Rhodospirillum rubrum ATCC 11170: one gene and its partner. Each later gene encodes a partner of the first gene's protein in a complex. Links are inferred from orthologs where the notes say so. Each region holds a gene or a part of one and is shown on either strand. Other genes may lie near its edges. The genes, in order: mrdA and rodA.

Region 1 (3,261 bases):
CGTGATCCGGGGGGACGAAAGCCCAGGATCAAGCCGGCGCGTCCAGCGAGGCGATCGACAGCGCGCCCCAGGCGCGACACTCTAGAGCGCGCTTCCGGCGCGACACATTACAGCGCGCCCCGGGCGCGATACTCCATAGCGCGCCCCAGGCGCGACCAACACAGGGGGAACCCCGGGTTTCATGGCACGGCGCGGCGGCCTCAAAAGCACCTATGATCCAACCCAGCCAACCCTGTGGCAGCGGTTGGACTGGCTTGCCCGACGGCTGGTTCCCGTCGGGTTGACCCTGCTCTTGCTGCTGATGAGCGTGGCGCCATCGCGGCTTCCCGGCTTCGTCCACATCGCGCCGATGATCGCCCTGATCAGCATCTATTACTGGGCGGTCTGCCGGCCCGAGGTCATGGGCTATGGCAGCGCCTTCGTCCTTGGGCTGGTGGAAGACAGCCTGACCGGGGCGCCGCTGGGGGTGGGGGCCCTGGTCTTGCTGCTGACCCAGGCGGTGGTCGCCACCCAGTACAAGTTCTTTCTCAATAAGCCGTTCCTGGTGACATGGTGGGCCTTCGCCCTGGTCGCGGGCGTCGCCGCCGTGGTGAAGTGGTTGGCGGTTTCGGCGATCTACGGCACTTTTGTCGATGGAACGGCGCTGGTCTTCAGCACCTTGTTCACCGTCGCGGTCTATCCTCCTTTCGCCTGGCTGTTCGGCCGGGTTCACCACATGCTGTTCCGCGAGGCATAGACATGCGTCGGGATGTGGACCGCGCGAAGCTTTTCACCCGCAGGGCCGTGCTGCTGGGCGGCGCCCAGGCCGGGCTGGTCGGCGCCTTGGCCGCCCGCATGTACTATCTTCAGGTGATCGAGTCCGATCGCTATCTGACCTTGGCCGAGGAAAACCGCTTCAATCTGCGTCTGCTGCCGCCGCCGCGCGGCCATATCGTCGACCGCTTCGGCGACCAACTGGCGGTCAATCGCCAGAATTACCGGGTGAGCATCATCGCCGAGGATATCCTGCGGCAGGTGCGCACCGCCGAGGAACGCCAGTTGGCGATCGATGCCACCCTTGATGCGCTCGGCAAGATCGTGCCTTTGAGCGATTACGACCGGACTCGGGTGCTCCGCGACATGAAGCGTCGGCGCAGTTTCGTGCCGGTGACCATTCGCGAAAATCTGACCTGGGAGGAGATGGCGGCGATCGAGGTTCACAAGCTCGATCTGCCCGGCATCACCATCGACGAGGGGCTGAGCCGCCATTATCCCTATGGCGATCTCGCCGCCCATCTTCTGGGCTATGTTTCAAGCGTGTCCGAAGAAGAGGTGACCGGCGATCCCTTGCTGGAATTGCCGGGGTTCCGCATCGGCAAGCAGGGGGTGGAGAAGGTTTATGATCTGGCCCTGCGCGGGCACGGGGGCACCAGCCGGGTCGAGGTCAACGCCCTTGGCCGGGTGATGGACGAGCAGACCACCGAGGACGCCAGCGCCGGCGCCGAGCTGCCGCTGACCATCGACATGCGGCTGCAATCCTTCGCCTCGCGCCGGTTGGCCAGCGAAAGCGCCTCGGCGGTGATCATCGACATCCATACGGGCGATATCCTGTCGATGGTGTCGATGCCGGCCTATGATCCCAATGCCTTCACCCGGGGGCTGTCCAGCGCCGAATGGCAGGATCTGGTGCGCAATCCGCGCTCGCCGCTGACCAACAAGGCGATCGCCGGTCAGTATTCCCCCGGATCGACCTTCAAGATGGTGGTGGCCCTGGCCGCCCTGGAAGGCGGGGTGATCAAGGCCGATCAGACGGTGTTTTGCCCCGGCCATATGGAACTGGGCGGTCATCGCTTCCACTGCTGGAAAAAGGGCGGACACGGGTCGCTCAACCTTGTCGGCGCCCTGGCCGAATCCTGCGACGTGTATTTCTATGAGCTGGCGCGGCGCTGCGGCATCGATCGCATCGCCGAAATGGCCCGGCGCTTCGGGATCGGCGAGATCCTCGATGTCGGCCTGCCCGGCGAGCGCAGCGGCCTGATGCCCACCCGCGCCTGGAAGGCCGCCACCCTGGGCGAAGGCTGGCACCAGGGCGAGACCCTGCTGGCGGGCATCGGTCAGGGCTATGTTCTGACCACGCCCCTGCAGCTGGCGGTGATGACGGCGCGGATCGCCAATGGCGGGCTGAAGATCATGCCCCGGCTGTCGCGTTTCGCCGCCAAGCCCGACTCCCCGGGCTTCCTGGCCGCCTCGGCCCAGGAAGTGCCCGCGGTGCCGCCTCTGGGGGTCGCCAAGGCCCATCTCGACGCCGTGCGCCGGGGGATGTGGGCGGTGGTGAACGGCGATCGTGGCACGGCGCGGCGGGCGGCGGGCATCCCGGTCGCCGGCTGGGAGATGAGCGGCAAGACCGGCACCACCCAGGTGCGGCGCATTTCCATGCGCGAACGCGAAACCGGCATCCGCCGCGAGGATCAACTGCCCTGGGAACTGCGCAACCACGCCCTGTTCGTCTGCTACGCCCCGGAAGACGCGCCGCGCTACGCCGTGGCGCTGTGCGTCGAGCATGGCGGCGGCGGATCGAGCGCCGCCGGCCCGATCGCGCGCGATATCATGCTGGAAACCCTGCGCCTGGATCCGGCGCGCAAGCGCCCGGGCGAAGAGATCAAGATGGCCGACCTGCCGCCCGCCGCCCGCGCCCTGGTCGCCCAGGCCCATGCCGCGGCGACGCCGATGGGCCCGCCGCTCCCCCCCGACGGCCTGCCCGAAGACTCCGAAGAGACCCCGGGCAGCGAGGAGATCGACGGGTAGGGGGGAGGGCGAAAGCTTCGCTCGCTCTCCCGCCCGCAAATCAGCCGACGGCGACGACCAGCTTGCCGAAATTGCCGCCCTTGAGCAGGCTGATGAAGGCGGCGGGAGCCCGTTCCAGGCCGTCGACCACGTCTTCGCGCGCGATGATCTGGCCAGAGGCCAGCCAGCCGGCCATATCCTTCTGAAAGGCCGGTATCCGGTCGCGGTGATCGCCGATGATGAAGCCGCGTAGGGTGATCCGCCGGACGAGCAGGCTGCGCATCAGCTCGGGCAGGCGCTTGGCATTGTCCGGTCCGGCGCCGTTATAGGTGGCGATCAGGCCGCAGAGCGGAACGCGGGCCCCGGTGTTGAGCAACGGCAGCACCGCGTCGAACACCTTGCCCCCGACATTTTCGAAATAAACGTCGATGCCCTTGGGGCAGGCGGTGGCCAGGGTCTGGGCGAAGGCCGGGTCGTGGTGGTCGATGGCGACATCGG
Region 2 (3,130 bases), 3.7 Mb from region 1 along the record:
CCTGCGGCTGTCGGTTTTCTATATCGCCGTCGCCCTGGCCTATGGCGGCTGGGTTTGGTGGTATCTGGGTGAAACCGCTGGGATGGACTATCTGACGGGCTATGTCGTCGAAAAAAGCCTGTCGCTAGACAACATCTTCGTCATTTCGCTGGTTTTCAGCTATTTCGCCATTCCCCGCGCCTATCAGCACCGGGTTCTGTTCTGGGGTATCCTGGGCGTCATCGTGCTGCGTGGCATCATGATTGGCCTGGGTGCCGCCCTGATCTCGGAATTCCACTGGATCCTTTATCTGTTCGGCGCCTTCCTGATCCTGACCGGCGTCAAGATGATGGTCTCGCGCAACGAGGATGACGCGGCGTCGCTGGCCGACAACAAGCTGATCGGCTTCCTGCGCCGCCATCTGCGGGTGACCGAGGAACTGGACGGCGAGCGCTTCTGGGTGCGTCGCCCCCATCCCGAAACCGGAAAGAGCGTCGCCTGGGCGACGCCGCTGTTCCTGGCCCTGGTGGTGGTCGAAGCCACCGACGTGCTGTTCGCCGTGGACAGCGTGCCGGCGGTGTTCGCCATCACCACCGATCCCTTCATCGTCTACACCAGCAACATCTTTGCCATCCTCGGCCTGCGCGCCCTCTATTTTGCTCTGGCGGCGATGGTCCATCGCTTCGTATACCTGCACTACGCCTTGGCGGCGGTGCTGATCTTCATCGGATCGAAGATCTTCTATGCCGAGTTCATCGGCAAAATGCCGGCTTCGGTCTCGCTGGGCGTAACCTTCGCCCTGCTGGCTTTGGGCGTCATCGTGTCGCTGCTGCGGCCGGCGGACAAAACACCAGACAGCCGTTCCTAGACGGAGCGGCGCCATCATCAAGCGCCCCGCCCTCCGGGGCGGGGTAGCGGAGTAAAGACGCGTGGCGAAAAAAGAGCTGCTCGACGAGCCGCTGGTTACGCCCTGGCATGTGGTAGCCTCGCTGCGCATCCACGATATCTTGTTCCTGCTGGCGCTGGCCTTTCTATCGCTGGTGGGGGCCCTGGCCCTGTTCTCGGCCGCCGGCGGGCGGGCCGATCCCTGGGCGGACAGCCATCTGATCCGCTTCGGCATCGGTCTCGTCGCCGCCCTGGCCTTGGCCTGCGTCAACGTGCGGCTGATCATGCACGCGGCCTATGCCATTTATGGCTTCTTCCTGCTGGCCCTGGTCGGCGTGGCGGTTTTTGGCCATGTCGGCATGGGGGCCCAGCGCTGGTTGAACCTGGGGGTGGTCGCCGTTCAGCCCTCGGAGTTCATGAAGGTCGGGCTGATCGTGGCTTTGGCGCGCTATTACCACCACCTGCCCAACGACCGCTGCACCACCTTGCTGGCCGCCTTGCCCGCCGCCTTCCTGACCCTGCTGCCGGTGGGGCTAGTGTTCTTGCAGCCCAATCTCGGCACCAGCATCCTGCTTGCCGCCACCGGCGGCATCATCGCCCTGCTCGGCGGTCTGCCGTTATGGACGCTGGTCGTCGCCTTCACCGCCGCCGGTGTCTCGCTGCCGGTGCTGTGGAGCCACATGCACGACTACCAGAAGGCCCGGGTTCTGACCTTCCTCAACCCCGAGCGCGATCCCTTGGGGGCGGGCTATAACATCATTCAATCGAAGATCGCCCTGGGGTCGGGGGGGATCTGGGGCAAGGGCCTGCTCAACGGCTCGCAAAGCCAGCTTGGCTTCCTGCCCGAAAAGCACACGGATTTCATCTTCGTGGTCATCGCCGAGGAACTGGGCATGTTCGGCGGCATGCTGATCCTTGGCGCCTGCTGCGCCATCGTCATTTACGGATACATCGTGGCGGCGCGCACCAAATACGTCTTTGGCCGCCTGTGCGCCGTTGGCGTGGCCTCGTCGTTCTTTCTGTATGTCTTCGTCAATCTGGCGATGGTCATGGGATTGATCCCGGTGGTCGGCATTCCGCTGCCTTTGGTATCCTATGGCGGAACGGTGATGATCGCGGTGATGGTTTCGGCGGGTTTGCTGCTGAATATTTCCATTCGGCCGCGCCTGCGCTGACCATCGCCCGTCCCCCCAGGCGATTTAGCCCCTAATAATTGAGTTCTTGAGAAGAGGCGCGCCCTCCCCTTATACTTCGGCGCACCAGGCCCGCGATCATTGATTGCGGCATTCCATGGGGATGGGATGGGTTCTGGCTGTCAAGAATGATGTACTGGAAACTTAATTTCAGTACCGGGAGGACACTTATGAAACTTTCCGTATTTATGGGACTGATTCTGGGGGGGGTGATGATCGCCGGGGGCGCTCAGGCCGCCGATGAACCGATCGTCATTAAATTCAGCCATGTCGTGGCGCCCGATACCCCCAAGGGCAAGGCCGCCGAGATGTTCAAGAAGCTGGCCGAGGAAGGCACGGCCGGCCGCGTCAAGGTCGAGGTCTATCCCAACTCGCAGCTTTACAAGGACAAAGAGGAACTCGAAGCCCTCCAGCTTGGCGCCGTGCAGATGCTGGCGCCGTCCCTGGCCAAATTCGGGCCGCTGGGCGTCAAGGAATTCGAGGTTTTCGACCTGCCCTACATCTTCCCGACCAAGGACGTGCTGCGCGCCGTCACCGACGGGCCGATCGGCGCCTCGCTGCTCAAGAAGCTGGAAGGCCGCGGCATCAAAGGCTTGGCCTATTGGGATAACGGCTTCAAGATTTTCAGCGCCAACAAGCCGCTGCTCAAGCCCGACGACCTCAAGGGCGTGAAGATGCGCATCCAGTCATCGAAGGTGCTCGATGCCGAAATGCGCGCGCTGGGCGCCCTGCCGCAGGTGATGGCCTTCTCGGAAGTCTATCAGGCCCTGCAGACCGGCGTTGTCGACGGCACCGAAAACCCGCCGTCGAACATGTATACCCAGAAGATGCACGAAGTGCAGAAGCATGCCACGCTGACCAATCACGGCTATCTGGGCTATGCGGTCATCGTGAACAAGAAGTTCTGGGAAGGCCTGCCCGCCGATATCCGCGCACCGCTGGAAACGGCGATGGCGGACTCCACCAAGTTCGCCAATGCCATCGCCCAGCAGGAAAACGACGATTCGCTCGCGGCGATGAAGGCTTCGGGCAAGACCGAATTCCACATGCCCTCCGAGGATGAACTGAAGGCC

What was found.
Region 2: the proteins of mrdA (region 1) and rodA are in contact, whole or in part, in a crystal structure (PDB 6PL5), measured with the Thermus thermophilus proteins. The link is inferred for Rhodospirillum rubrum ATCC 11170 from one-to-one orthologs. Residues at the interface, in WP_223903432.1 of Thermus thermophilus: Arg4, Ile5, His6, Leu8, Ala9, Phe12, Ala15, Leu16, Leu19, Gly20, Arg22, Ala23, Trp24, Leu26, Gln27, Val28, Tyr31, Tyr34, Leu36, Leu43, Thr45, Asp47, Lys156, Gln157, Gly158, Ser160, Val184, Leu201, Glu202; in WP_223903423.1 of Thermus thermophilus: Phe161, Val165, Phe168, Val169, Leu172, Pro198, Tyr199, Glu202, Tyr211, Arg212, Asp213, Gln220, Val221, Gln223, Ser224, Ile226, Ala227, Ile228, Gly229, Ser230, Gly266, Phe267, Val270, Leu274, Tyr277, Gly278, Leu281, Phe285, Leu289, Arg297.

What each region holds. Positions count from the first base shown.
Region 1 is NC_007643.1:553,888-557,148, forward strand. Bases 314-3,261 are described here. They hold mrdA (penicillin-binding protein 2), read left to right. Parts: upstream 314-738; coding sequence 739-2,784; downstream 2,785-3,261. Other genes in these bases: mreD (rod shape-determining protein MreD), read left to right, coding at 314-736; RRU_RS02495 (NADP-dependent oxidoreductase), read right to left, coding at 2,825-3,261. In the rest of the region: more of mreD, read left to right, coding at 182-313. UniProt on the Escherichia coli protein: Catalyzes cross-linking of the peptidoglycan cell wall. Responsible for the determination of the rod shape of the cell. Is probably required for lateral peptidoglycan synthesis and maintenance of the correct diameter during lateral and centripetal growth.
Region 2 is NC_007643.1:4,225,618-4,228,747, reverse strand. Bases 157-2,973 are described here. They hold rodA (rod shape-determining protein RodA), read left to right. Parts: upstream 157-908; coding sequence 909-2,039; downstream 2,040-2,973. Other genes in these bases: RRU_RS18980 (TRAP transporter substrate-binding protein), read left to right, coding at 2,246-2,973; RRU_RS18990 (TerC family protein), read left to right, coding at 157-847. Outside these bases: more of RRU_RS18990, read left to right, coding at 1-156; more of RRU_RS18980, read left to right, coding at 2,974-3,130. UniProt on the Escherichia coli protein: Peptidoglycan polymerase that is essential for cell wall elongation. Also required for the maintenance of the rod cell shape. Functions probably in conjunction with the penicillin-binding protein 2 (mrdA).